Linked DNA regions of Methylotuvimicrobium sp. KM2. The protein of the gene in region 1 binds, or shares a complex with, the protein of each later gene. Links are inferred from orthologs where the notes say so. Each region holds a gene or a part of one and is shown on either strand. Other genes may lie near its edges.

Region 1 (10,721 bases):
ATGCGACACGTCGGCGATATGCAACCCGCGCGCCGCGACATCGGTCGCGATCATGAGCCTAATTTTGTTTTCCTGAAAATCAGTCAATAGCCGTTGACGTTTTTCCTGAGGAACATCGCCGCTCAAAACAGCGGTGACGAAACCATTGGCATTCAGATAGTCGTTAAGCCGTTCGGCACAACGTTTGGTGTTGACGAAAATAATGCTGCGTTGCGGCTCATATTTTTTCAGTACACCCAACAATAGCGGAATTTTCTGTTCGTTGGACGGACAAAACGCACTTTGCCGAATGGCCTTGGAAGTGACTTCTTCCGTTTCGATTTTGATGAGCACCGGTTGATTCATATGCTCGTAAGCCAACTCAGTCACTTTGTAAGATAAAGTTGCCGAAAACAGCATATTCAATCGCTTATCGGCCGGCGGCATCCTTCTTAACAGAAATCGAATATCCTTGATGAATCCTAAATCGAACATCCGATCGGCTTCATCGAGCACCATTACTTGCACGTTATCCAACGTAAAAGTTCCTTGTCGATAAAAGTCGATAATACGGCCCGGTGTGCCGATGATAATATCGACATTGGACTTGATCGTGTCCATTTGTTTTTTATAATCGGTGCCGCCGTATATCAGCGCTAGCTTAAGATTTAAATATTTGCCCAACAATAAGGCATCTTTATGAATCTGAATGGCAAGCTCCCGGGTTGGCGCTAAAATAACCGCCCTGGGGTTTTTGATCTTTTCGCTTTCGTCGTTGATTAAGCGCTGAAAAGTAGCCAGTAAAAAGGTTGCTGTTTTGCCGGTCCCGGTTTGAGCTTGCCCGGCGATATCCTTGTCTCTTAATGACAAAGGCAACGAACGATCCTGAATTGGAGTACAATGCGTAAAGCCGGCCTCGGTCAGTCCGCGCAATATCGAATCGGATAGCTCCAAATTGCTGAATCGGGTTTGAGTAAGATGCGTTGTATTCATAGCCCTATAGCATAACTTAAAAAAGCTGAAAGTGATTGACAAAATAACGCCGGCACTCCTATAGTCACAATTTTAGCAATTTTGGAGAATAGCGTGAGTGAGTCAGTCCTTCATGTAACTGATGGTGAATTTAACGAAACCGTACTAAAAGCAGGCGGTCCTGTGCTAGTTGACTATTGGGCTGAATGGTGCGGACCTTGCCGGATGATCGCACCGGTTCTGGATGAAATCGCCAAGGAATATGCCGGTCGCTTGACTGTCGTCAAACTCAATATCGATGAAAACCCGCAAACGCCACAGCATTACGGCGTTCGCGGCATACCGACTCTAATGCTGTTTAAAGACGGAGAAGTGGAGGCGACTAAAGTTGGCGCCTTGACTAAATCGCAACTAGCCGATTTCATCGATAACAATATTTAGGAACGTGAATTTTATTAAGTAATTCAACCGACAGGTCTTTTTTGTCCGTCTTCTGCGTCAGTTATACCAATGCAGATAAAGGGCGTGAGGGAAGCTTTGCGAAAACAGTTAAATAGCTTGACGCCTGTTTGCGCGCCTTGAATACGAACAAAAATCCTGCGTCAGTTGTCTAATTTATTTAGTACCCATTCATTAATATTCCAGCGAACTCGGGGTTGTCGTAATTTATTTGGACGACCCCGACTATTTTGATATATAATCGCGCTGCTTTTTTTCGGCATCTTCCTTACCCGTCTATGGGTAAAATCCAAAAATTTTACCATTCCTTTGTTTTACGGCCGTTCGCCGTGCTTTTCATTCCTTCGAGTTCCCGTTAATCTATGAATCTAACCGAGTTAAAACTAAAACAAGTCAGCGAACTTATTGATATTGCGGAGTCATTGGGACTCGAAAATGTCGCCAGAACACGCAAACAAGATCTCATCTTCGCCATTTTAAAAAAACAAGCCAAAAGCGGCGAGGACATTTACGGCGATGGCGTATTGGAAATTTTACAAGACGGTTTCGGCTTTCTTCGCACACCCGGCTGCTCTTATCTAGCCGGCCCCGACGATATTTACGTTTCACCCAGCCAAATAAGACGCTTTAACCTACGCACCGGCGACACGGTCAGCGGCAAAATTCGTCCACCGAAAGAATCGGAACGTTACTTCGCGATGCTCAAAGTTCAAAACATTAACTTCGAAGCGCCCGAAAATACCAAAAACAAGATTCTCTTTACCAACCTCACTCCCCTGTTTCCGAACGTTCGCTTCACACTAGAAAAGGGTAACGGCACCAGTGAGGACTTAACGGGCCGCATTATCGATCTAATAGCACCGATCGGCAAAGGACAACGCGGCTTGATCGTTTCACCGCCGAAAGCCGGTAAAACGATGATCATGCAAAGCTTGGCCCATTCCATCGCCGAAAAAAACCCCGAATGTTATTTGATCGTGTTATTGATCGACGAGCGCCCTGAAGAGGTAACCGAAATGGAACGTTGCGTACGCGGCGAGGTTATTTCCAGCACCTTCGACGAACCCGCAACGAGACATGTGCAAGTGGCCGATATGGTAATCGAAAAAGCGCGAAGACTAGTCGAGCATAAACACGATGTAGTCATCCTGTTAGATTCGATTACTCGATTAGCCCGCGCATACAATACCGTAGTACCTTCTTCCGGTAAGGTATTAACCGGCGGTGTCGACGCAAATGCCTTGGAAAAACCCAAGCGCTTCTTTGGTGCCGCAAGAAATATCGAGGAAGGAGGGAGCCTCACGATCATTGCAACGGCATTGATCGATACCGGTTCGAGAATGGATGATGTAATTTACGAAGAATTCAAAGGCACCGGCAACATGGAATTGCACCTAGACCGCAAATTGGCTGAAAAACGGATTTATCCGGCGATCAATATCAATCGCTCCGGAACGCGTCGTGAAGAATACCTGGTCGACTCTGAAGAGTTGCAAAAGACTTGGATATTACGAAAAATCCTACAACCGATGGATGAAATGGCGGCTTCCGAGTTCTTATTGGGCAAGCTCAAGGACTTCAAGACTAATTCCGAATTTTTCGATTCGATGAAGCGTTAATTTTTAGCGCAATAACTCGCAAACAACACGTTTGTGACGGATCGCGATACCGTTTGATGGATTGGCTCATTTCACTCCCACATTATTAAGTCGAACAGGCCCTTTTTTATCAAGCGACGAGACCCCATAGCTTAGAAGCGTGGCGGAAATCCGATTCATTTGGAAATAAGTTATGACGGCAAAACGCATTGCAATCATTCAAGGACATCCCGATCCGGACGAGCAACGATTTTGCCGAGCCCTTGCTAACGCCTATGCTGACGGAGCCGATTCTGCAGGGCATCAAATCAAAATGATCGACATTGCCCGAATCGAATTTCCGATTCTCCGTACACAACATGAATTCGAACAAGGGGCCATAAGCGAATCGATTCGACAAACCCAGGACATCATTCAATGGGCGGATCATCTCGTCATCATTTACCCATTATGGCTCGGCAGCATGCCCGCCTATCTGAAAGCGTTTCTCGAACAAGTTTTCAGACCCGGATTCGCCGCAGTCAAGTCTGCAAAAGGCAAGCCATGGAAAAAATGCCTCTCGGGAAGAAGCGCGCGAATAGTCGTGACCATGGGCATGCCGGCTTTCGTATACCGCTTCATCTATTTGGCTCATAGTTTGAAAAGCCTAGAGAGAAATATACTAGGTTTCTGCGGTATCGGTCCAACCAAAGACACGTTGATCGGCATGGTAGAAGCCATCGGTGACGATAAAAGACGGAAGTGGCTGCGCCGACTCGAAAAGCTGGGACAGGAAGGTCGATAAAGGTGGAATCCGATTAAACCCAAAATTCGGCACCGGGATGCCCATCAAAGGCCAAGCAACTAAATTATCCCAGATAGTTAGCCATAGCCAAAATTGACTATTGAATTTAGGTGCTGGATAAATACGTCCCTTAGGCTCTATGCTAGATCCATGCTGGCCCCTCACCTAGCATTAGAGTGGGACCGAACACCCCGGCGCCTCCTCTTAGGCACTGCCGAAATTTGAAGTGCGGAAGGTATAATTTCGCCGATTTAACAGACTTATTGTAACTATTTCTTCCCCCGGCAATTATCGTTCCCACGCTGGAGCACTCGCCGTTATACACAAGTATCGGTAAACGTGCTAAACAGAGGTTATCGTATACTTGAAAACGGTGCTGTTTGATAAATCTGCGGATATTGAACATCAGTGGCTTCGAAATCGCGACGTAGGCGTCGCTCCCACAAGGGGGCGGATGCTCTGTGGGAGCGATCCCCAGATCGTCCCTCACCTAACGCTAGGTGAGGGAAAGTCGGGAACGTTGGGCGACAAGAAATGGTATCGAGGCCTCATTAGCTAAGATTGCAAAACGGTAATTTTTGACTTATGTATAACGATGAGCGCTGGAGCATGGGAACGATAGGGGATGTGAATAATTACGACTTATTTGCATCGAAATTTTCAAACGACGCCCCAATCGCTAAATGTGATGCAGCCCTTTGGCTTCAGCTTTGCGAGAAACCAACGGACTACAACACATATACGCTTTCGATTTATTTTGTTGGAGGCACGTATCCTTCGGGCATTTCAGCCCCGCCGCCGAATAAAAATTTATTCCTTTCTTCCTCAAGAAATTTTTTAGCTTTAGGATCGAAACTGGCCAAACGATGCTCATTGATCAGCATGGTTTGCAAACTAAGCCAATCCTGCCAAGCTTGTTTTGAAATCGTATCGAATATTTGCTGTCCTTTAGGCCCCGGAAACGGAGGCGCATCAAGGCCTTCGGCGTCGATACCTAATTTTGCACAGCGAATGATTCTGGTCATAGTCAGTCCTTATAAATTTGATGCAACAGCCGCTTGATCGGCGCAGCCAAAGCAAGTGAAGAAAATTGCTCAGGTTTATACCAGAGCATACGGTTTGCTTCCATCACAAAATGATTAGGGTTATTGGTTTGGAAGTGCAGAGGCGTAAAATCCAAATGATAATGCGAAAAAGTATGACGCACTTCGGGTAGCGTGTATTCATTAATGATGTCGATATGACGAATCATACACCACGAGTGTGCCGATTCGATCGTATCGAATTCCGGGAGGCTCCATAATCCTCCCCAGATTCCTGCACTCGGCCTTTGCTCCAGCAAAATACTGTTCTCGTTTGTGGTCAAGCATAAAAAATAAACCTGCTTGACCGGTTGCTTACGCGCCGGCTTCGGCGCCGGTATAGTCGCCGTTTTATTTTCAATATGAGCCCTGCAAGCCGAAACGAGCGGACAAACAGTACAATTTGGCTTGCCTCGGGTACAAATCGTGGCGCCTAAATCCATAATCGCCTGTGTATAGTCTTCGACACGATGAACCGGCGTATACAATGTGCTTAGTTTCCAGAGCGACTTGCCGGCTTCTGTCGAGCCGGGCCATTCGCTAATGCCGGCGAAGCGGGTCAGCACTCTTTTGACATTCCCATCCAGAATCGGATGGCTTTTCTTGAACGCGATGCTCAATATCGCGCCGGCAGTCGAGCGTCCTATTCCGGGCAAATCGAGCAGTTCGTCCAAGCTATCAGGAAACGAACCGCCGCGCTCCGCAATGATTTGCGCGCATTTGTGCAAGTTGCGTCCCCGAGCATAATAACCAAGACCCGCCCAATACTGCAAAACCGTATCGACCGAAGCCTCTGCGAGAGATTGAATATCGGGAAAGCGAGCGATGAATGCATTGAAATAAGGAATTACGGTTGCCACTTGCGTTTGCTGCAACATGACTTCGGAAACCCAAACTTTGTAAGGTGACGCCGGATTTTGCCAAGGCAAGTCATGGCGTCCGTGCTTATCGAACCACACCAATAGCCGGTCTTGAAATTCGCTTGGAGTCATTGGAATCAAAAATTATCAAGGAATAGTCATGAAATGACCTAACGATCATGACGATATTTTCATCACCCCGGAAAACAAAGGCTCTGTATTCGGTTAAGAGTTGAAAACACCCACCACTTCCGGAAGTACTTAAAAATTCAAAGTAGATCGTAGGGTACGCTATGCGTACCAAATGTCGATGCCAGACATCACATGAGGGCACTTTAAACGGCGGGCGGGACTGCTGTGGTACGCGCAGCGTACCCTACAATTTTCAAGTTTCGACATTAGCGTAGTATTCATTTGTTCAACTATTAACGCGAACACAGCCAAAAAAATCGGCCCGATTACTTACCGAACAGGCCACCGTGAAGCCGGCTCTTGCGTTATTTAAGGCAGAACCAACAACTTGAAAAAACTTTTCGGTGCCCCGCAAATAGGGCAGACCCAATCGTCGGGAATATCTTCCCAGCGGGTACCGGGCGCGATGCCGCTGTCCGGATCGCCTTTTGCTTCGTCGTAAATGTGCTCGCATTCCATACAGTGGTATTTTCTATATTCGGACATTTTGACTGCCTCCTTTAGCAATGGTCGGGCTCAATGACCCTAATGATTATGGATTTAACGCATTATATACTCATATATGGACTCCTCGTTTATTGCAAGCCAAGTTTTCAAAAAATGATGTCAAAACAGAGATCAAGATTGCTGCCATATATTCGGTCTCTCAACAGAGGCTTTATTGCCTCAGGACTCCTGATGAATCTATCCGCGCGCTTATTCCTCAACCATCGTAACGGTTTCTTAAGAACCTATGGGTATAACGGGTTGTAAAAGCACCGGTCTGACCTGTTGTTGTCATCACTGATTATCTACTTGCCTCCGCAATCTTGTGTACTCGGTTAAATCAATCTCACTCATCAGGGTTATCCACGCTTTGTCCACGGGCTCCGAGCTCTCTTCTCTAGCTGGGAGCCGGTGGGCAAAGGGTGGATAACCCGGCCCAATGCCCGCGTTAGGCAGGCGCCCCTTGATAAGCTTCGTTTTTCATGGTCATCGCCCACAGTATCCGGGCGTTTTTGTTGGCTAGGGCAACCGCAGCCTTGTTAAAGCCGCGCCGCTCGACCAGCGCCTGCAGCCACCGGCTGAGTTGGTCGGTTTTGCCAGCGCAATTTCTGACCACCGCTCGGGCACCATGAATTAAGTTGGTTCGGATATAACGATTACCCCGCTTACTGATCCCCAGATAGCGGGGTTTATCGCCGCTGCTATGCTGCCCGGGAACCAGGCCCAGACTCGCTGCATAATCTCGGCTACTGGCATAGCCTTTGCCGTCCCCGATATCAGATGCCACAATCGTGGCGGTGATCGGACCCACCCCGGGAACATCCAGCATACGTCGGCTTAATGCATCGGCTTGACTGAGCCGGCCAAGCCGTTTGTCCTGCTCCTTAATCGCCTTATCCAATTCTCTTAACCGTTCGGCTTGCTCAGCAATCAGCTCTCGACACAGCGCCGTCAGTCCGTTCTCGGCATCTTCTAAAATATCAGGCCATTGTTTTCTGACTTGATCGACCCCTTTGTGAATGGCAATGCCGCGCTCCAGCAAGGCTCCACGAATCTGATTCACTACAGCAGTTCGTCGTTTGACCAGATCCTGGCGTAGATTATGAAGCAGTTGCATATCTTGCTGTACTTCGGTTTTGATCGACACCACCCGCTTATTGGGCCGGCCGACCGCATCAAAAATCGCTTGGGCATCGTTAAAATCATTCTTGTTGCCGACCACGAAGCTCTTGACAAACTTCGCGTTCAATAACATCACTTCATGGCCCAGTTTAGTTAATTCTCTAGCCCAATAATGGCTACTGCCGCACGCCTCGATACCAATCGTGCTGACCGGATAATTGGCGAAGAAGGTCAAGACTTGCGCCCGTTTGAGTTTTTTCTTGATGACTTTATTATCCGCATTCAACGTATACAGATGAAAAATGTTCTTTGCGATATCTAAACCAATTACGCTAGTATTCATCTCGGACTCCTCTTGTTTTGTTTTTTACTAAGGTGCTATTTGACACCAACAGAGTGAGAGGAGTCCATATCATCATCGTAGATCAAAATTCGGCCTCGGGGTGCCCGTCAAAGGACGCCGTGAATACGTCCATGTAGGCTCTATGCCAGCTCCATGCTGGCAAAGCCTTTACCGAGCACCCCGAGGCCTCCTCCGGCACTGCCGAAATTTGAAGTGTGAAAGGTATACCTTTCACGGCTCAATCTTCGGCATTGCCCTACACGCCGTCAAAAAAACTTTTTCAATATATCAGAGACGCCGGGACCGACTTTTTTGTCGAGTTTGTCCAGTAACTTGTCTTTTTTGCGCTCGAGCTCTTCAAGTTGCTGGTCTTTGAGGATGGATGCAATATCGAGTTTATATTGCGGATCTTTGAAATTACCGGTGATGTTAATGACGATTGGCAATTCCTTGATTTTGTCGAGCGTACTTTCAGCCGCTTTGCTCCGTACCAGTTTCGCATTGACCTGATAATCGACCCGTTCGGATTTCAAATCAGCGGTACCTTTCCCGGTGGCTTCGATCTTGGAAGCCGTAGCAATAAGATCGTTATTGTTAATAAGCCCATTGACAATTCGCGCGCTACCCTTGATTTCGGAAAAAGCGGTTTGATCCTTCGGGTTGTCCCGGAGAACCGGCGTCCCTTTTAACAACGATTTAGCATCGTCGATCATTTGTTGCAGATTAAAACCGCGAATAATGCTGTCCTTGAAAAAAAAATCAACTTGGCCGTTTAACGAAGATTTGAGCGCCTTGCTATCATTGCCGCTTGCTTGTAATTTAGTCGATGCGGTTAATGCGCCGGCAATTTTCGCACTGCCGGCATAATCGTTCAATAAGGGTTCGATTTGTATCCCGTTGAATTTTTCGTTGAGCCTCCATTGCGGCAACTCGCCGGTCACATCTAGGTTCATCGCACCTTCATAAGAGCCCCGATACAATGTTTTTACGCCTTGTTCGGTATTGACAATACCGTCTTTGGCAATCAGTTTGAGATCGACTCCGTGCAGCAATAGATTGCTTATCGTAAGCCGACCGATCGATAACAAACCGTTAATATTCAAACCTCTCAGGGTTTCAACCGGAATCATCGAAGCGCCCGCAGCGGCGGCGGCCGCCGGTCCTGCAATCGGTTGCGCCGTCTTATCCGATTCTTCTTCAGGCGCTAAATAACGATCGGCATTCAAGGTATCGACGTTTAAGTCGAATGAAATTGCCGGATCGTCGAAATTATCGACGCGAACGTTACCTTTAATCGCGCTATTGTCGAGTTGAATGCTAATGCTTTGTAAGTCCGCCGACTCGGAAGTAACCTGTAATCTGAAATCCGCGCCAAATGACGTCAATGCTTGTGTATCCCTCATAACAGGAGGGTCGATGCCGGCCTGCTTTAACCATGCCGATGGATTAAAACGGGCAATACTCACCGGGCCCTCGAAAACGGGCGCGTCGACGATATTCGTGCCGGTTAGCGTTGCGGTCGCATGTAATTGTCCGGATTCGACATCGAGCTTGGTCAATTCCAGCGTTTGTGCATTTAAATTCAGATCGGCTAAAGCCCCCATCTTTGCCGACTGGAAGCCGACTGGAATGTCTTTTCCTCTAATCTCGGTAGATAAATCGAATCGGGTCACTTGAAAATGATCAAAATTTTCGTTAATCGACACGGCAGAGGACAATTGGTAATGACTGGTTCTTTCTTGTTCAGGCTGATCCAATATAAATCTAAGTTTAAAATCTATTGGCTTGCCAAAAGCCAGGTCGCCCGAAACAAGATTTAATTCCTTGATTAAAAAGTGCTTATCGTTTTGCCTGTCGTGCCAATTCAACCGAGCGTTTTCAAGCGAAACACCGGCAACCGCTAGGCCGGCCACCGCCTTAAACTCTTCGGCGTCTTTATCTGTGTCGACAATATCGGCATCTTCCCACTCGGTCGATGTTGCCGCTGTATGCGCCTCGGGTTTTGTTCGCTTTAAGTCATCCCAATTGTTTACGCCAGCATCGTTTTTTTCTAGATTTAGCATCAAACCTTTCAAGACGACGCGATCCACTTCAAACTTTTTCGAAAATAAGGGCAGTAATTTGGCTCTGATTTGCGCGTTTTCGATTTCAGCGAACGGAATTTCTTGAAAGCCCTCGGCATTGCTTAAAGACAGTTTTTCGGCAGTAACGCCAATCCATGGAAAGATCGATAATTCGATATCGCCCCCGATAGTCAAATCGCGGCCGGTTTTGTCTTTAACCGCCGAAGCAATTTGCGGCTTGAAATCATTAGGACTGAACAATAACGGCAAAGCTACTGCTGCTATCACAATGAGCAAAATAATAGCCGCAAAAACCGATAAAACTATTTTCAGGGTTTTTAACACAGCCAGTCTCCTTCGTGAATAAAGATGTGATTAGCGATTCAATTTGAATTATTATGTATTGCTCATTCATTACGTTAAGCGTTAATGCGGCTTAAATCAATCGAAATATTGCACAAGGCCGCCGGAAGCTTCTGCCCCAAATGGGTTAACGAAATCAGATCGTGGTGGATCGATTACATGATTAAAAAATACGCCGTGACCTCGTGAAGTATTTAAAAGTGCTTTCATTAAGGCACACGACTAAATAAAAAAGAATAGGGAGGGTAACTCAATGTTGTTTGCTCAAATTGCCGGAATCGTTATGCTGGTATGGTTTTACCATACTGCGAAAAAACTGGGTGAAAACCCGATGAACTGGGCGATAACCGGCTTGGTCGGTTACTGGTTGACTTGGTGGATCGCCAAATTAACGATTAAAAGTTTACATTTGGATACG
Region 2 (10,695 bases), 2.7 Mb from region 1 along the record:
ATATGCACAACTTTAATTCCTCAATATGACAACAGCATGACAGATGATTGAATATTTGCCCGATTCAACGACAACCCGGAGGTTCATCAATTTGTCAAAAAGCGCGGTTACAATCGAACACCGTTTGTTTCGCCGCAACATTTTTATCGATACTTAATTACTCCCTTTTGACTAAAAAACCGTCTAAGAATAAAAGGTATGGGATGTGTCTATCGAGGACCGCCGTGAACCCCTCCATGGGGGCTTGACGGCAGCAATCCCTGCTGCCGACATCCTCGCTAGCCACACCCCATACCTTCATAAAGTTAACTAATTTTTGAGTATAAAGAGAGTATGACTACGACCGCTAAAGATAAGACCATCCCGTTCGATAAAGACCCCTATCGTGAAATTCTGTCCCAATAACTCTAAAACATAGCGGAAATACAGCGTAAAGACGGCCTGAATGCCGAAAAGCGCGTCGAACTTGGCACACTACCTAGCGCTTCGGCAATTCGATCTGCGCCACTTGCAGCAACGACTCTCCCAAGCCGGTTTATCCTCATTAATCCGCGTCGAATCATTCGTTATGTCGACACTGGATAAGGCGAAATTTTTCAAAGTGGGAGTTGCAGGAATGATACATCCTGCAAGCTAGACGTAAGTTTAATCGAATATAGTTCGATAATTTTTAAAAAGAAATCCCCCCTATTTGTTTACAGGATTCCTTTTTGCGTTCTGGAGAGACTATGCATTCAACCAACTCATTGGCTTCACCTTTCCATATCTTTCTGCTAACCACCCTCACCTGCTTACCAACAAACCAAACGGCCAGCGCCGAAACGATGAGAACCGAAGAAGGCGATGCCGCGCTGAGCAGCGACGCCCCTCATATTCCCGAACCGATGGTCTTCGATTTGGTGCGACCGCTCGGCGTCAGACAAGGCGATGCAGAAGTAAACGTGCTTACCGAACACTCGCTTCGTACCGGCGATACCGAATGGGCGCCGGAATTCGAATTCGGATTATTCGACGACTTTGCAATCGAATTCGAACTACCTTTCGACAATTTAAGGTTAAGCGAATACAAACTGGGTCTGCAAGGCACTATCGGCACCGGATTTAATAATCATTTCATTCATGGCTGGCAAATGATCGGCTATCACGACCGCGATACTGAAAAATATTCCGTCGATGCACTCTATTTGGCCGGTTACCGTTTTAATTCCGAGATCAGCAATTTTAATATGATCGGAGCGAGACGTGACGACATGGAACGCGACGGGCATTTCGTGGGATTATTCAATACCACTTGGTTTTATGATTATTCCCAGGATTTAACTTTTGGCATTGAAATGAATAATGAATTTCGCGAGAAGTCCGACTGGACTTATTTGTTGATGCCGCAAATTCATTGGGATATCACCAATCACGCAACATTACAATTCGGCGTAGGCCTAAGCCAAGCCAACCGCAAAGAAACCAACTGGCTCGGGACTTGGCGAATGATTTATGCGTTCTGATCCTAAAAACATCCACAGTAAACCTTCATAAAGTTAGCCATTATTTGAATATAAAGGGGGTAGGATAGGCAATCGACACCACAACTTTTGTTCATATGCAAGGCGCGCAAACAGACGCATAGCAACGTCTTGATACAAAATTTTTATCCATTTGACGTAATCCCTGATAAAGTTCGCCATAACTTTAATTGCAGAAGCTCCCGTCAATAAACCATGCAATCCACTTTGTTCATCCAATCATTGAGACTTATCCGCTTAGCCCTATTCGGCGCCATCATTCTTTTCGCCTCTGTCTATATTTTGCAGCAATATCCGACATTATTCAGCCCGAAAAGCGCTGAACCGCGAACCGTCACGCCGCGCGGGACCCTCACCGAAGTGGAACAAACCACGATAGAAATTTTTGAAAAAGCCAGTCCCTCGGTCGTTAATATCAGCACGGTCGGCAAGCGCATCAACCCCTGGACGAGAGATGTCACACGCGTTCCTAGAGGTAGCGGCAGCGGTTTTTTTTGGGATGAACGCGGCTTTATCGTGACCAATCATCATGTATTAGCCGGGGCATCGGAAGCTTGGGTCCGCCTTCAAGACCAACGCAACCTTCGCGCTTCGTTGGTCGGTACGAGCCCCGAGCACGATCTAGCCGTCCTCCGTATTTTGGTCCCTTTCGACAAAACCACGCCTATTCCTATCGGATCCAGCAAGGAGCTCAAAGTCGGGCAATCAGTCTTTGCGATCGGCAATCCGTTCGGTTTGGATCATACGCTGACTACCGGCGTTATCTCGGCTCTCAACCGTTCGATAGCCCCTACACCGGGACAGACTTACGATGACTTGATTCAAACCGACGCTGCCGTCAATCCCGGCAATTCCGGCGGTCCTTTACTCGATAGCGCGGGCCGATTGATCGGAATCAATACCGCTATTTTTAGTCCGTCCGGCGCCAGTGCCGGCATCGGTTTTGCCGTGCCGGTCGACACTATTAATAGAATCGTGCCGATGCTGATCGACAAGGGGCGCTATATCAGACCGGTCATCGGTATCGGTTCCGATAACCGTGTCAGCGCGATGATCACGCAAAATCTCGGCGTGAAAGGCTTGTTGATTTTGGAAGTCAAACCGGGTTTTCCAGCCGATAAAGCCGGGCTGAAAGGCAGTACCATCGATGATGCCGGCAACATCATCCCCGGAGATATTATCCTCTCTGTAGAAAATAAATCGGTCCGAGACATGGAAACTTTATTGGATATGTTGGACAAGTTCAGCGCCGGCGATGTAATTAACATCGCAGTATGGCGAAACGGGGAAACCTTTGAGACACAACTAAGGCTACAATAAGCGAGATCATGCTCCTATTCCTTTTTGCTCGAAAAAGGGTGCGTTTAAACGAGGATGACGGCAGGAACCGCTGTTGTCAAGCCCCCATGGAAGGGTTACCCAGCATCTAAATTCCAAAGCCTATTGGCTATGATTATCTATCTGGAATCATTTAGGTGCCGGGTGAACGGCGATCTTCGGCATGCACACCCCATACCCTGAACACGGCAAAATCTCTCAAACTAGGAATCGCTGGCCCAAGTCAGCATCATCGAGCATTTTGCAATATCGGTGATATGATAAATGCTAATTTCAGGACATCTTTTACCGAACGCAAATGAATTATTTCGCGGCTAATTCGCCTTTACGCTATATGATTCCCGGTCTTTTATTGGCTGGCTTATTGCTATTGGGCTACTGGATATTGAGTGAATTTTTATTATCGCTAACTTGGGCTTTCATCATTGCCTATGCAACTTGGCCGGCTTATCGGCGACTACGCACTTTTTTAAAAGATAACGGCAATCTCAGTGCTTCGATCATGACCGGCATCATTGCCATGATCATTATCCTGGCAGTATTCGGACTTGCCACACTGCTTCAAGAGGAAATTAAAATCGCCTATCAGGCATTGGCATTTAATTTATTGCAAGGACCTTACGAATTACCTGAACCCATCAAACGCATCCCCTGGCTAGGCAACTATTTGCAAGATTGGCTGGATCGACTGATTAACGACCGGGCCAGCCTTACCGCCCAGATAACCAATTTGGCAACTCAATCGCTAGGTTATCTGGGTAAAATCATGGGGGGACTCGGTTATTACATCATCAAAATCGGGATAGTGGCAGTCACGCTATTTTTTTGCTTTAGAGATGGTGAAGATGTTATGAGGCAGATCAATAAAGGCTTAGTTCAATTTCTTGGCAAACATCAAGATATTTATCTGCACGCTATCGCCAATACCACTAGCGCCGTTGTTTACGGTTTGGTTCTTACCGCATTGGGTCAAGGAATTTTAGCCGGCCTGGGTTTTTATATCGCCGATGTTCAAGCCCCTGCTCTATTCGGCGCTATTACTGCATTACTGGCGTTGGTACCGATGGTTGGAGCCGCTTTAGTTTGGATGCCGATCGGCATCACATTAATTTTTATCGACCGGTTTTCGGATGGTATTGGTGTGCTTCTATGGGGGTCATTAGTGGTCAGCACTATCGACAACGTTATCCGCCCGATTATCATCAGCGGTGCGGGCCGCGTTCCTTTTTTAGTCGTCTTTTTCGGCGTTCTCGGCGGCTTGGCTTCTTTCGGAGCGGTCGGGTTATTTTTAGGCCCAGTCATCCTTGCGGTATTATTGGCGGTATGGAGAGCCTGGCTGGAACAACAAAGTGAAGAGCCGAATATTAATAGTTAATCTGTATTCCACACTTACTCGCATCCCCCCCTTTGCCAGAAAATTTCGGCGCTGGGACACTCCGGCGCCGCATACGCATCAAGCTAAGCACAGATCCCCATTGGTAAATAGCTACCAGCCTCTTCCAGCGAGTCTGAACAGCGTAGCCCGGATGAAGCGAAGCACAATCCGGGAATTTCGGAGCCACACCATTCCCGTATTCCACTACCCTGCATACGTGCTTTAATCTTTAGTCATCGTAGATGAAAATTCGGCCTCGGGGTGCCCGTTAAAGGACGCCGTAAACCCACACCTAAATCCAGCACCTAAATTCCATAGCCGATTGGCTATGTTTAATATCATGACTAATTTAGGTGCTGGATGAATTCCATAGGTCTTTGGCAATGATTCAAAATCATCCTAAATTCGGCAGTTCAACCATGAAGTTCATGAAGTATTTTAATAGATTACCTAAACATTGCAGCTAACCTTTCGGGTGAGCGAAAGTTGTTCATAAACGAATGACAAGTTATTGAGTTAACTTCTTATTCTTCATGATCTTCATGGTGAAATGCTTTTTCTAGGATCATGGCTTATTTAGGTGCTGGGTAAATACGTCCATGTAGGCACTATGCCAGCTCCATGCTGCACCTCACCTAGCGCTATGTGATTCGCGTAGGGTACGCTGTCATAGGCGCCAACTTAAGGAAAAACGCGTTATTCCGCCAGGGATTGGCGGAATCCAGGGCCAGGGATGGCAATACGAAGCGTCACACCCATGCAGCCTGGTTATCGGCAATCCATGCCGATATGACGAATAAAAGCTACAAATACACCATAGAATAGACACTAAGTTGGCGCTTATGGGGTACGCTGTGCGCACCATGGTAGCCCTGCGATGTTCATGTGCCAACCGAACCTTCAGGGCACGGCTTTGATACGCGCAGCGTACCCTACAATTTATGTATAACGATGTTCGTCTTAACGGCTCTTGGTTGCTTGATTAGCTAATCAGAAAACCAACCTTTCGTTTTTTTGCAAAAACCGACCAAGGCCAGCATCAGCGGCACTTCGATCAAGACGCCGACCACGGTCGCAAGCGCCGCGCCGGACGACAAACCGAACAGCATCACAGCGGTCGCGATCGCGACCTCGAAATGATTCGACGCGCCAATCAACGCAGAAGGCGCGGCGTTTTCATAGCTGAAACCCCACAATTTCGCGCCCAGATAGGTGATCGCAAAGATCAATAGGGTCTGAATCGTCAGCGGTATCGCAATCCATAGAATCGTCAACGGATTCGCGGTAATCACGTCGCCCTTGAACGAGAACAGCAAGATCAGCGTCAACAGTAACGCGCCGATCGTGACCGGCGTCAACAGATGCAAAAATTTCTGCTCGAACCAAATCGGCCCTTTACTGGCGATAATCCATTTGCGCGAATAATAACCGGCAAGCAGCGGCAACGCGACGTATATACCGATCGACAACAGCAGCGCTTCCCAAGGCACCGGCAATTGCCCGACGCCGAGCAAAAAGCCGCCAATCAGGCCGTACAACACCAGCATCACCAACGAATTGATCGCGACCATGACCAGCGTGTGACCGGCATTGCCGCGCGCCAGATAGCCCCAGACCAGCACCATCGCGGTACAAGGCGCGACGCCCAACAAGATGCAACCGGCCAGATAGCTACGCCAGAGCGGTACTTCGAGCATCTTGACACCGTCTTGCAAAACGACAGTTCCGGAGCCGTATTCACTGCCGACCGGCAAATCCAGGCCAAACGGCATCTTGACCAGGTCGACCGCATCCGCGCCGATCAATTCGTAAAACAGTCCGCCCAGAAAAAGCGTGGCGATACCGTACATCGTGAACGGCTTGATCGCCCAGTTGACGAACAATGTCAGCGACACCGGCTTGACGCTCTTGCCGGCCTTGACGACTTCGGCGAAGTCGATCTTGACCATGATCGGATACATCATGAAGAACAGACATACCGCGATCGGTATCGAGACGACCGGCGCCCCGTTGACATCGATGCTCATGCCGTCGAGCGTCTTCGCAAACTCCGGCGCGAACGCGCCGAGCAGAATGCCGGCGACGATGCACAACGCCACCCACAGTGTCAAATAACGCTCGAAAAAGCCTATATCGTGTGTTTTTTCGGTCATAACGCCTCCCCGCTGGCTGTCAAGCCGACAATTGGCCGATTTCGTTGAGTTTACGGGTCAATTCGTCGCGCGGCATCGCTTCCCACGGCAGATCGAGCATGGTCTTGACACGCAATTCCAGTGTCGCGAAGGTTTGCTCGAATGCGGCGATTTTCTCTTCCTCGCTGCCTTCGACATGGCCCGGATCGGATACACCCCAATGCGCCCGCACCGCTTTGGTCAAATAGACCGGACAGGTTTCGCCATGGGCGCTGTCGCAGACCGTGATCACGATATCCATCGGCTGATCCTCGAAATCCTCCCAGGACTGGCTTTGATAGCCTTCGGTCGGCAAGCCGTGGCGTTTCAAAGTCGCCAGCGCGCCCTGGTTGATGCCTCCGATCGGGTGGCTGCCGGCCGAAAATGCCCGGATGCGGCCCTGGCCGTGATGATTGAACAAGGCTTCGCCCATGACGCTGCGACAGGAGTTGCCGGTACAGACAATTAGAATATTCAACATGTCGATTCTCGATGGTGATTATTGAAAAAACTTTGCTCAGCCGCAGCAAGAAGAAGCGCCGGTCCCGGTCGGGCGGCACGCAAACGGATTTTCACCGTCGGAAGCGGCTTTCGCGTCGTTGAAGGTCGGAATCTCGCTCAGCGAATGGAAGGATTCCCAGGCGATGCCTTGCGGGTCGGTGATCCAGTATTTGTCGGAGCGTGCATAGCAGCAGGCCGCTCCTTCCTGGGCTTCGATCGGTATTTGGGTCGCGTCGAGATTTTGTTTGATCGCCGCCAGTTCCTGCTCGTTCTCAGCCTGTAAGCCTAAATGATCGAGACCGAGTTGTTGGCTGCGGTTCGAAATCGCGAAATTGACGCGCGGATCGTCGAGCATCCATTTCGCATAATCGTCGTGCTTTACGGTCGGCTCGGAGCCGAACAGCGTGCTGTAAAAGGAGATATTTTTTTCCAGATCATCGACCGACAGATGGATATGTAACCTTTTCATTTCAAGCCTCATATTAATAAATTGATATACGAATAAGCATATATATTTAAGCAAAAATTTAGCCGCAAACCGCGGCGTCCGGACGGCAATCCATCTGCCGCAGGCGATCCAGATCGGCTCCGAAGGATTCGCTCGCTTGCACCGCTTTCAACGCATCGTCGAGCAGTGGATAGGCCCAACTCGGCAAATCCGGGTTGATCCGGTAATAAACCCACTGCCCTTCACGGCTGTCGAGCAACAAACCGGATTGACGCAACAAGGCCAAATGCCGCGAGATTTTCGGCTGCGACAGAGCCAGCGCCGCCGTCAACTCGCAAACGCAAAGTTTGCCTTCCTGATGCAATAAGGTCACGCAGCGAAGGCGCGTGTCGTCGGCAAGACATTTGAAAAATTGAACCGGTGTCAGCATGGCTGAATGTATTGATATACGAATTTCCATATATAATCACAATAAACGAAGCCAGTCCATCAATATTTTTAAAACGAATCCTATTGGTTAGCCCGCCAAAGCCGGACTAACCGCCGCAACAAGAGCCCTGTTGCTGAATCGGCGGACATTTGACCGAACCGTAAGAACAAAACACGCAGCAATCGCCGGGCTTCGGTTTGAGTAGCGTTCCGCAAGACTTGCATTCGTAGAAGTACCAACAGGCATCGGTCGGCATCGTTTCCGTTTCGGCATGCTTGCAGTGTGGGCAAGTAATCGTCGATTCGAGAATGACGGCGTTCATCGAAACTCCTTTTGACTATACTCTTCGCACTTCAAATTTCGGCAACGCATTAGGAGGCGCCGGGGTGCTCGGCAAAGGCTTTGCCAGCATGGAGCTGGCATAGAGCCTACAGGGACGTATTCACGGCGTCCTTTGACGGGCACCCCGGTGCCGAATTTTGATCTCCGATAGGTATACCAATAAAAGATACGGCTAATTTTTAGGAGGCTTTTACATATTTTCCGACAGCGGCGCTCGACATGACCCTGCGGAAATCGTCGGCATTGATATCCAAAGCATATCCCAATATGCCGCTGCCAATAACAACCCGTGCGTAATTAAAAACGCCTTCATCGACGAGTATGCGAATCGAATCGGGTAAAGCAATAGGCGGTACCGCGCCGACCGGAAAACCGGTTGCTTGCAAAACCTCTTCCGGCTCCGCCATTGCCAAACGGCGTTCACTCAACTGTTTGCGCAGCACGCCCCAATCGGCGCGACCGCCGCCGGCGACCGCCAATAAAACAAAATCGCCGGACCCTGCTCGAAACAATAGACTGCGTACAATTTGCTCAGGATCACGACCGATGGCAGCCAAGACCTCTTCGAGAGAACGAACCGGCTTTTTATCAGGGTCGAGAGGGATTTCGATCCATTCGTATTTAATTCCTAGCTCGTCGAATAAACGTGAGACGGGAGATTTCAATTGATCGGTCATCGGTGGATCCTATAATGGCAACAAATAAATCAGTCTTGCAAGGCCTCTAGCGCTTCGGCTTTCTGTTCAACCGACCACAATTTTTCCAATTGATAAAACGCACGCGCTTGGTCGGTCATCAAATGAACGATCACGTCGCCTAAATCCAGCAATACCCAATCCGCTCCGATACCGCCTTCTTGCCCTAACGGTTTCTGCCCGTTTTCCTTGACTTTTTCGGAAACATAATCGGCCATGGCATTGATATGTCGATCGGATGTGCCGGTTGCCAGTATCATGTAATCGGTCACGCTGGTCTTACCGCGTACGTCCAACACGGTGATATTGTGCCCCTTCCTTTCGTCCAAAACGTCCTGGACTATTTTCAATAACGCTTCTGTTTGCATTCAAATTCCTAATCAAATTCGCGCCGAATTAGCGCTGATAAAGTTTATGTTGTCGGATGTATTGTATGACGGACTCGGGCAATAAAAAACCCGGGTCCCGATGTTTAGCTATGACTTGCCGAATGGCGGTTGCGGAAATTTCGAGAAGGGTAACCGACTGAAAAAATAAATACCCTGCAGAATGGTCTTTCAAGACTTGGCGGTCTTCGGTCAAACGGTTGGTCAAAAACTCGTCAATTGTCTGCGCATTAAAACCCGGCCGTGTCATCACGACAACATGCGCGAATTCAAACAGGCGTTGCCATTGATACCAAGCGGTAAGTCCCGTAAAGGCATCGGCGCCGATGAATAGCAATAAAGGCCGTTCGCCGATCTCGGCACGCAAAGACATTAATGTCTCGACCATATAGGAAGGACCGCCCCGGTCGATCTCGCGCGTATCGACCGTCATATTCGTACGATCTTCCAGCGCCAATTCCAACATCCTTAGCCGCATCGAAGCGGGTGCCGAGGGGCTATCGCGGTGAGGCGGTATAAAGCAAGGGATCAGGCGAATTTCATCCAGCGCGAAAATTTCTTTGACTTCCAGAGCGGTGCGTAAATGACCGAAGTGAACCGGATCGAACGTGCCTCCGTAAATACCGATCATTTATTGCCGAATGTGGCCATCGCCGAGTACGATATATTTTAAGGTAGTCAAGCCGTTTAAACCGACCGGCCCCCGCGCGTGCAACTTGTCGGTACTGATGCCGATCTCGGCGCCGAGGCCGTATTCGAATCCGTCGGCAAAACGCGTCGATGCATTGACCATGACCGAGCTCGAATCGACTTCCCGCAAAAAGCGTCTAGCCAACGTGTAGTTTTCGGTCACGATCGCATCAGTATGCGCGGACCCGTATCGATTGATATGCTCGACAGCCTCCTCGAAACCGGCAACCACTTTGATCGACAGAATCGGCGCGAGATATTCGGTTTGCCAATCTTCCTCGACCGCCCGCCGGCAATTCGGTATCAATGAACAGGTTTTAAGACAGCCGCGCAATTCGACGCCTTTCTCCCGATACTTCGCCGACAGGCCGGGCAAAATTTGTGAAGCCAAGCTTTCGTGCACCAACAGTGTTTCCATCGCATTGCAAACACCGTAGCGGTGCGTCTTCGCATTGACCGCGATAGAAACGGCTTTGTCGAGATCGGCTTCGCTGTCGATATAGACATGACAAATGCCGTCCAGGTGTTTGATAACCGGAATCGTCGCTTCTTTCGATATGCGCTCGATCAAACCTTTGCCGCCGCGCGGCACGATCACATCGACGAAATCCGACATCGTAATCAATTCGCCAACCGCCGCGCGGTCGGTCGTTTCGATCACCTGTACAGCCGTAGCAGGCAAGCCAGCCCGTTCCAAACCTTTGCCGATGCATTCGGCGATTGCCTTGTTCGATTGGATCGCCTCCGACCCGCCACGAAGAATACAGGCATTGCCGGATTTCAGGCAAAGCGCGGCCGC

What was found.
Region 2: the proteins of trxA (region 1) and WJM45_RS09295 are in contact, whole or in part, in an NMR structure (PDB 2IPA), measured with the Bacillus subtilis proteins. The link is inferred for Methylotuvimicrobium sp. KM2 from one-to-one orthologs.

Annotation. Positions count from the first base shown.
Region 1 is NZ_CP150634.1:4,893,891-4,904,611, forward strand. What follows is about bases 1-2,728. They hold trxA (thioredoxin TrxA), read left to right. Parts: upstream 1-1,065; coding sequence 1,066-1,392; downstream 1,393-2,728. Other genes in these bases: WJM45_RS20615 (DEAD/DEAH box helicase), read right to left, coding at 1-972; rho (transcription termination factor Rho), read left to right, coding at 1,773-2,728. In the rest of the region: more of rho, read left to right, coding at 2,729-3,029; WJM45_RS20630 (NAD(P)H-dependent oxidoreductase), read left to right, coding at 3,202-3,792; WJM45_RS20635 (oxidative damage protection protein), read right to left, coding at 4,545-4,817; mutY (A/G-specific adenine glycosylase), read right to left, coding at 4,820-5,866; WJM45_RS20645 (rubredoxin), read right to left, coding at 6,236-6,412; WJM45_RS20650 (IS110 family transposase), read right to left, coding at 6,861-7,877; WJM45_RS20655 (AsmA family protein), read right to left, coding at 8,144-10,285; WJM45_RS20660 (hypothetical protein), read left to right, coding at 10,557-10,721. UniProt on the Bacillus subtilis protein: Participates in various redox reactions through the reversible oxidation of its active center dithiol to a disulfide and catalyzes dithiol-disulfide exchange reactions.
Region 2 is NZ_CP150634.1:2,166,025-2,176,719, reverse strand. What follows is about bases 5,146-7,847. They hold WJM45_RS09295 (arsenate reductase ArsC), read right to left. Parts: upstream 6,886-7,847; coding sequence 6,406-6,885; downstream 5,146-6,405. Other genes in these bases: WJM45_RS09285 (metalloregulator ArsR/SmtB family transcription factor), read right to left, coding at 7,433-7,780; WJM45_RS09290 (ArsI/CadI family heavy metal resistance metalloenzyme), read right to left, coding at 6,922-7,374; arsB (ACR3 family arsenite efflux transporter), read right to left, coding at 5,220-6,386. Also shown: WJM45_RS09315 (hypothetical protein), read left to right, coding at 825-1,502; WJM45_RS09310 (trypsin-like peptidase domain-containing protein), read left to right, coding at 1,716-2,840; WJM45_RS09305 (AI-2E family transporter), read left to right, coding at 3,157-4,233; WJM45_RS09280 (GDCCVxC domain-containing (seleno)protein), read right to left, coding at 7,890-8,105; WJM45_RS09275 (YbaK/EbsC family protein), read right to left, coding at 8,305-8,802; rsfS (ribosome silencing factor), read right to left, coding at 8,832-9,188; nadD (nicotinate-nucleotide adenylyltransferase), read right to left, coding at 9,217-9,837; WJM45_RS09260 (glutamate-5-semialdehyde dehydrogenase), read right to left, coding at 9,838-10,695. UniProt on the Bacillus subtilis protein: Catalyzes the reduction of arsenate [As(V)] to arsenite [As(III)]. In vitro, can dephosphorylate para-nitrophenyl phosphate (pNPP).